DNA from 2 places in the Paenibacillus sp. FSL K6-1122 genome. Region 2 is predicted to be linked to the other one. Evidence: predicted binding sites of a transcription regulator. Region 2 holds the regulator's gene; the other holds the start of a gene.
What was found. The regulator LexA, encoded in region 2, represses DNA repair genes until DNA is damaged. The targets are predictions, from matches to a motif close to CGAACATATGTTCG.

Region 1: the regulator LexA is predicted to act here: its motif matches at 1,969-1,982, upstream of NSQ20_RS17735 (DNA polymerase IV).

What each region holds. Positions count from the first base shown of each region.
Region 1 covers NZ_CP150272.1:3,925,995-3,930,433, forward strand. The annotation lists gene NSQ20_RS17725 (beta-glucoside-specific PTS transporter subunit IIABC) at 1-247, shown strand, start outside; gene NSQ20_RS17730 (glycoside hydrolase family 1 protein) at 261-1,721, shown strand; gene NSQ20_RS17735 (DNA polymerase IV) at 2,008-3,246, shown strand; gene NSQ20_RS17740 (YolD-like family protein) at 3,243-3,590, shown strand; gene NSQ20_RS17745 (hypothetical protein) at 3,592-3,960, shown strand; gene NSQ20_RS17750 (hypothetical protein) at 4,071-4,439, shown strand, end outside.
Region 2 covers NZ_CP150272.1:4,225,281-4,229,719, reverse strand. The annotation lists gene NSQ20_RS19070 (hypothetical protein) at 1-150, opposite strand, end outside; gene NSQ20_RS19065 (aldehyde dehydrogenase) at 882-2,183, shown strand; gene lexA (transcriptional repressor LexA) at 2,288-2,914, opposite strand; gene NSQ20_RS19055 (LysM peptidoglycan-binding domain-containing protein) at 3,211-3,588, shown strand; gene NSQ20_RS19050 (DUF896 domain-containing protein) at 3,684-3,893, shown strand; gene NSQ20_RS19045 (hypothetical protein) at 4,019-4,439, shown strand, end outside.

The DNA of each region.
Region 1 (4,439 bases), 300 kb from region 2:
ACTCCTCGTTCATATCGGCATGAACACGGTGAAGCTGAAAGGTGAACATTTCAAGGTGCATGTACAAGAAGGTGATGAAGTAAAAGCTGGGGATTTACTTATCGAATTCGATACAGATGCAATAGCCGCCAAAGGTTATGATCTGACTACACCTATTATTGTTACGAATTCAGATGACTTTACAGATGTAATTGGTATAGACAAACCATCGATTACGATCGGGGAAAAACTAATTAAGATCATATAAGGAGGAATTTCCAATGAAGAACACAACCGTATTCCCAGACTCTTTTATGTGGGGCGGCGCAACAGCGGCGAATCAATACGAGGGTGCCTGGAACATTGATGGTAAAAAGGCAAGTACAGCAGATATGATGACGGGTGGAACGCATACTACTCCAAGACGGATCACTAAACACATTGAGGAGGGCGTAAACTATCCTTCCCATGAGGCAGTAGACTTTTATCATCATTACAAAGAAGATATCCGTCTGTTTGCAGAGATGGGCTTTCGAAGCTTCAGAATGTCCATTGCTTGGTCCAGAATATTCCCCAACGGGGACGATGTAACGCCAAATGAAGCAGGACTTCAATTTTACGACAAGGTGTTCAGTGAACTGAAAAAGTATAATATTGAACCTATCGTTACGATCTCACATTACGAAGCTCCGTTTGCGCTAACTGAGAAATTCAATGCTTGGGCTTCCAGAGAGATGATCGACTGCTACGTACGGTATTGTGAGACCATTTTCACCCGTTACACGGATGTCGTGAAGTACTGGATTACATTTAATGAGATCAATAGTTTAATTGTTCCAGCAGGTGCATATATAGCAGGGGCATTATTAGTTGATGATAGTGGTGTATTTAACAATACGGTTGTGGATAGTACGCAATTAAGATTCCAGGCTTTACATCATCAATTTATAGCAAGTGCAAAAGCGGTCAAACTTGCTCATGAGATTAATCCGGCGTTCCAAATCGGTTGTATGATTAATTATAGTCATGGTTACGGAAGTACATGTAAACCGGAAGATATGTTGAAGGCTCTGAGAATGGATCAGATTAACAATATGCTGAGCAGCGACGTGCAAGTTAGAGGGGAATACCCTGACTTTGCCAAGAGATATTTTAATGAGAACAATATTCAGATTGAGATGGCAGAAGAGGACGTAGAAGTGCTAAAACAAGGCTGTGTTGATTTCTATAGCTTCAGCTACTACAAGTCTCATGTAGTGGGTACCCGCCCAGAAGGTGATGAGACCCAGGGGAATGTCTTTGGTGGATTCAAAAATCCTTATTTGAAGGCAAATGATTGGGGATGGCAAATCGATCCAGTTGGACTTCGTTACGTACTCAATCATGTGTACGATCGGTATAGAATCCCTGTAATGATCGTTGAAAATGGTCTGGGAGCGGTTGATGTCATCGAAGAGGATGGCTCTATCCATGATACGTACAGGATCAATTTCCTGCGAGATCATATCGAACAAATGAGAGAAGCTATCCTCGATGGCGTTAATCTTATCGGCTACACGGCTTGGGGTTGCATCGACATCGTTAGTGCCTCAACTGGCGAAATGGAGAAACGCTACGGATTCATTTATGTAGATAAGGATAACAAGGGCAGAGGTACCCTGAAAAGAAGTAAAAAGGACAGTTTCCACTGGTATAAAAAGGTGATTGAATCCAACGGGGAAAGATTGGATTTGGAAATATAATTTGCAATCGAACGAAAGATGATTCAATCTTTAAATTCCATCAAATAGACCAAGTACTTATCACTTTGTGAGACAAGTACTTGGTTTTTTGTGCATCAATAATAAAACTAAAAATTAATTATTTTGATGGCTAAAGTGGCTGACAATATCCAGTCTACAGTTCATTATGGTGTCCAAGGGTTTTCAAAAGCTAATTATAAATATTTACCTCTTGCATAAAGAACGTGTGTTCGGTCTATAATATATACAAACATACGTTCTCAAAAGTACAGGAGTGATTACAGTGTTGACTAAGCAACGAACCATTATGCTCATTGATATGCAGAGCTTTTATGCTTCAGTCGAAAAGGCAAAAATGCCTCAATACAAAAATAGACCATTAGCTGTTGCGGGAGACCCCGCAAGACGCTCTGGAATTATCCTTGCCGCTTGTCCACTAGCCAAAGCGAAGGGTGTGTCTACCGCGGAACCACTCTGGCAGTCTCTTCAGAAGTGCCCTGAACTGATCATTGTGAGACCACACATGCAAGAATACATCGAAGTATCCACTCAAATCATGTCCATTATTGAGGAGTTTACCGATCTGGTCGAACCGTACAGTATAGACGAATTATTCGCTGATTTTACAGGGTCTATGCATCTATTCGGTAATGATCCAATCGATTTGGCCAAGCAAATTCAAGACAAAATCTATAATGAAACAGGCGTTTACGCGAGAGCTGGCATTGGTGAAAACAAAATCATCAGTAAATTATGCTGCGATATGATCGCTAAAAAAGCAGAGGGGGGCATTTTCCACTTAAAAAAAGAGGAGTTACACCTCCATATTGGAGATAAGCCCATCCGCGATATGTGGGGGATAGGCTCCAGAATGGAAAAACATCTGTGGAAGATGGGCATCCGAACCATTAGAGACCTGGCAAATACACCTCTTTCTAAACTAAGAAATAAGTGGGGGGTTAATGGAGAAGTCATCTGGCGAGTCGCAAATGGACTCGACAATTCGCCGGTAACCGTCAACACGCACAGTACACAAAAAGATATTGGAAACGGAATGACCCTGCCTAGAGATTTCACAGAGGCTTGGGAGATCGAAGTGGTTATTCTCGATATCTGCACTGAAGTATGCAGAAGAGCCCGCAAAAAGGGACTGATGAGTAGTGTCGTATCTGTGAGTGTGTCTGGAGCGGATTTTGACCACCCCACTGGTTTTCACAGGCAGGTTAAACTGTCTGATCCTACAAACATAACCGTTGATGTATGCAAGATAGCCAAACGCATATTCCATCAACACTGGGATGGGCAACCTGTGCGCCGTGTAGGCGTATCCCTATCTCAATTATCCAACGCGGATACATATCAACTATCTTTTTTTGATGATCAAGAGCAGAAACGGGCCATTGATCAGGTGATGGACGACATTAAGGATCGATTTGGCGACATTGCCATTCTACGAGCGAGCTCCATTACGGCTGCGGGTCAAGCGATCGATCGAGCATCTAAAATTGGGGGGCATTATAAATGAGCAAAAAACTGGAGGCCAATGGATTATGGGAATCGAGCCGCATGATGCTTCCTCAACATAAAGAACGAATTATACAGCATCGTACTCAAGTTCATTATCTAACGAAACCGCTGATCCATGAAGATGAGTGGGAGATTATTACACAAAATATAGATATGTCGCTCAATTATACATTGCAAGCCACCTTTGCAATATTTACTGAGTCAGGCAATCGGTATATACACGGGATCGTCACTTCAGTCAGTACCTTTGGAAAGAAAATCAAAATTGAAATGGAGAATGGATTTGAATGGGTCGATTTTGATCAATTGGTCGCTGTGAAACTTGAAGAAGGAGGCGTATAAAGTGCGACAGACTTGCGAGGAACTTTCACTCGTGAAGAGGGTGGTAGAGCTCCCTTATCTTTTAGGTGCTCTGGAGGTAGATAAGCATAAAATATACGCTTCAAACTTCAAAATGAAATCTGTGTATGTTGACTACTTGGACGGTACCCAAAAGAAAATTGCTTTAGAAATGTACAAATCAAAACAAAGGCTAAAGGAACATCATATTAAAATCATAGATGAAGTGAGATCTGAGCTGAGTTTAACGGTAGATTATTCGGTGAGAGGTTACATTCATAAAATGACATTATTATGGAGCAAAGTGAAAGTGGATGTAACCTTAATGCTTACCGAACATATGAACGTTGATATTACTGATTTGCTCAAATGAACATAGAAAATAAGAATCTAACTCATGGATGCAACAAGTACGAGCAGATCTTTTGGCAAACCGGGAATCACAAAAAAGATAAATAAAAAGGCAGAGTAAACTATGTTTGGATGTCAAAGATAAAAAAACTCCATTATTATAAATCTGCCCCTGTATTCAGTAAGGACATTCAAAAGAAAAGCCGCGAAGGGGGAGGAATAGCAGAAGGTTTAAGACAGTCTAAAAATCAGCAGGATGCCCAATTTCCGGGTTCGCTTGCGGGACGTAATTATCAAGTCATCATTGTAGGGAAACAATTGCTTCAATGTAAGGATTGGTTTAAAGTACTTGATGTCATGTTCCGCGATCCTCGCAATACGATTACCGACCGCATCATTGCTTTTGACGGTCCTATTGCGGATATTTTCAATTTTCAAGCCAAAGATAAGCCGCCGTTACCTTTATTTATAAAAACGGTTGTTTTGTTGTTAACACCCAAT
Region 2 (4,439 bases):
TCTCACATATTTTTGCGTCGCCTGAATCGTAACACTTTGTGCAGTTACAGAACCTTGAACAGAAGATGAGGCAGAAGCAAGTGATGCTGGAACAGCAATACTTGCTACTATAGCAGTGAGCGCTCCAATTGTGGCTAGTTTCTTTTTCATGTAAATACCTCCTAAATTTTTTTGAATGAATTATAAAACTTTACTTTCTAAAAATACCATATAATTCTATGTAAAATTATGATATATATTACATTGTGATTTGTATTTCTTCCCCTACAGATCTACTAACGTAACTTCCAAAAATTCCTCCAACTGATTAAATAGTATATCCAATCTAAACAGATTTGGACGATCATGAAATGCAGCGGATGAGTGAGATACTAGATGACTTTTTTTAATAGAAGTAGTACAAGTTGATTTGATATTATTTAACCCTTTCTTCGAAGACAGCTCTCAGATGTAGTTGTTGGATTAAAATCTGCTCGTTGTGAAGTTGTGGCCGGGAATGGATAAATCATCTGAAAGCAAATTGCCAAAACATGTCCCCTGATTCTTCTTCACTTGCCCACGTAACATTTTTGTGTTTATCTGTGACCAAGGCTTACCTTTATAACAAACATATTCGTTCGTCGATTTAGATAATCGCAAAACTCACTTTTCATTAATATTAAACTGTCTGAAGCAAAAGATTTAAATCAAACTTCCTTAGAAATTCTGATAGCCATGAAATAGAAAGGAATACTAGCATTCACTCATTTAAAATTCCAACCATCGTTCAAATACATACAAATGGATGTTTCATTTGTATGTTGAAAGTTTCATATAGAAGAGGTATACTTTAATTAAATTTTAAACAATTTAATTTTAAATAATTAATTGGAGATGTTAATATGGATCAGGCTAAACAACTTGTGACAGAACAACGTACATTTTTTTATACAGGACAAACTAAAAATATCGAGTATCGGATTAATGCACTTCAACAGCTTAGAAAGGGAATTGAAAAGTATCAGCAACGGATTCAAGATGCACTTCGGGCAGATCTGAACAAATCTGAGGCGGAAGCTTACGGTTCCGAGATTCGCATTGTTTTGGGTGAACTGGATTTTGCATTAGAACACCTGCAGGAATGGGCTGCACCAAAACAAGTCCCAACCAATTCGGCTATGCCGGATGGTGTGAGCACCATTTACCCTGAACCATACGGAGTGGCTCTTATTATTGCACCTTGGAACTATCCTTTCCAACTGGCCTTTGGTCCACTGATTGGAGCAATTGCAGCCGGTAACTGTGCAGTTATCAAGCCTTCTGAATTAACACCAGCGGTATCTCGTCTGACATATGATCTGATTCAGGAGATCTTCCCTCAGGAGTATATCGCCGTTATGGAAGGGGAAGTTGAAGCCAGTACAGCATTGTTGAAAGAGAAGTTTGATTATATTTTCTTCACAGGAAGCACAGGTGTTGGTCGCATTGTTATGAAGGCAGCTGCGGAGCATTTGACTCCTGTAACCCTGGAGCTAGGGGGCAAGAGTCCTGCTATTGTCCATAACGATGCAGAACTGAAGCTGGTGGCCCAGCGTATTGTTCGTGGTAAGTTCCTGAATGCAGGCCAAACTTGCGTTGCTCCGGATTATTTGCTTGTACATGAACAAGTTCATGACGAATTGATCAATCTGATTGGCGCAGAGATCAAAGATAAATTTGGGGATGATGTGTTACAGAACGCTGATTTCCCGCATATTGTCAACGCGCGTAACTTTGATCGGTTGTCGAAATTCCTCACAGATGGCAGAACGCTGATTGGTGGACGTTCTGTACGAGAGCAGTTGCTCATTGAGCCGACTGTACTTGGAGATGTGAACTGGGAATCAGCTGTCATGCAAGAAGAGATCTTCGGTCCGATTCTTCCTGTATTTACGTACAGTGACCTGAATCCTATGCTGGATGAGATTGTTCGCCGGCCAAAACCATTGGCGCTATATCTCTTCACACAGGATGAGCAGCTGCAGGATCAGGTTCTGAATCAAGTATCCTTCGGTGGGGGATGTATTAATGACACACTTTCTCATATGACTTCACACTACCTCCCGTTTGGTGGTGTAGGAGAGAGCGGTATGGGCTCATATCACGGACAACAGAGCTTTGATGTGTTCTCGCATCACAAGAGTGTTCTGAAACGCAGTGAATAATTAGCCGCTAAAATAACATAAACATGAAAAAAGAGGTTGTCCTGTTGATCAGGATAACCTCTTTCGTATTTCATTACATCTAGTTTTGTTACTCAAGTTAAATATTAATGAATATCTCGGAAAAGGCCAATGACTTTACCCAGAATACTAACATGTTTCAAACGTAAAGGTTCGAAGGTCGCATTCTCCGGTTGAAGGCGAATATGATCTTTCTCTTTATAGAACGTTTTCACTGTAGCTTCATCGTCTTCAGTCATTGCAACGACGATATCACCGTTATCAGCAGTTTGCTGTTGACGGACAATAACGTAATCTCCGTTAACGATTCCAGCTTCCACCATGCTATCTCCGACTACCGAAAGCATAAACACTTTCTGTTCGCCTACATAATGTGTAGGAAGAGGGAAGTAGTCTTCAATGTTCTCGGTTGCAGTGATTGGAACCCCGGCTGTAACCTTACCAACAACAGGAATACGTGCAACGCTATGAGCAAATTGATGAGAATGCTCAGATTCTTCTTGGCTCAAAAGCTCAATGGCTCTTGGCTTGGTAGGGTCGCGTCGGATCAAACCTTTTTTCTCCAAACGATCCAAATGTCCATGTACTGTTGAGCTGGAAGCCAGTCCAACCGCTTCACCAATTTCCCGTACGGAAGGAGGATACCCCTTCAACCGGACTTCATTTCGTATAAACTCCAGAATAGCCTGCTGCCTGCTGGATATCTTCGACATACCGTATCAACCCCATTTTAGTAACGTTTGGGAAAATTATAACATAGAACCTCCGTTCGTACAAACATAAGTTCTAAATAAAATAGCATTAAATCAGTGTTTTTTAGCTTATAGAACAGAAATTGTCCAAAAGTCAGAGCATAATACTGCAAATGTTTTGTAAAAGGACTTGAAATAAGATATTTCTCCTTCAAAAAAGAAGCGAACAATTGTTCTAAAAATCTATTGAACAAAACAAGTGTTCGTGTTATATTGATTCCAACAGATAGGAACAAACGTTTGGAGGCGGGTATTTAATGAGATATTCTACTTATCAAAGCATTTATGAACCAATGAATTCGGAACTGGTGAAGTCTAACATAGGGAACTACAAGAAGGTTTTAGCGCGTTTCAAGATTTCTTCATGGATGTTAAAGGTAGTCATTACCTCTATGATTATATTTATTGGATGCAGCACCGTTTTAACTGTATTTGCCGGCAATGAGAATGATGTTCTGCCTGGAGGAAAGATAGCTGTTTCACAAGGGGAAACATTATGGAGTATTTCTTTGGAACATAAACCGACGAATATGGATACACGTATATATATAGAAGCAATTAAGAAAGTGAATCAACTTCATACAACTTCCATCCAAGTGGGACAAGTACTAGCTCTACCGCAATTTGCAGAATAAAATGCACATCAATGAGTGTTAGCGCGTGTCAGCTTGACAAGCAGCCTTTATAATGGCAAAGTTAATATGACTTTGTATTTTTGGAGGGGACAAGCTTGGATATAGATAGTCTGGTAGCACGCATTAACGAATTGGCTCGTAAGCAAAAGTCCACTGGATTGTCGGAGGAAGAGCTTGCTGAACGTGCCGAGCTAAGAGAGATTTATTTGAGTAATATTCGCAGCAATTTCAGACAACAACTGGATACCATTGAGATTGTTGATGATGAGAATGACAAAGGCCACCAAGGCAAACTCAAACACTAACGAAACCTAATGATATCATTATGATATTTAGGTTTCTTCCTGTTATTTTGAGTGTGCAATTTATAGGGGGAAATGTTGGTTTGCAATTATGTAAGCCGATACAAAGACACATAAGGGGGATTCTCATGTCGCGTTCGTTCGAGAGAACGGTTAAGAAAAATTCCAAGCAGTTAAATCAGCAACGCAAAAAAAGTGGTCAACCAATCACAGGTACACCAGGTGAAGAAGTCTTTAAGGGACGCAGTCTTTTGTTCCCTATATTTTTGATTGGTCTCGCCTTTTTGTATCTGTTTATGAGCACGTTCCTTGTGCAAGCTCCAATGACAACTTGGGACTGGGTGACCATGCTGCTTTACGTATTTTTGGCAGTCATCTTCATGCTTCGTCGTCCATACATCAAGATTAGCAGTAATCGGATTATAACGACGAAGGGTAATCGTGAACGTTCAATTGGGGTTGACGATATCGTCAAATTCAGAATTGAACCAGGTACAGTTGTTATCGAACATAACAGTCGCGGGAAAAGATGGGTGTTCACCAAGTTAT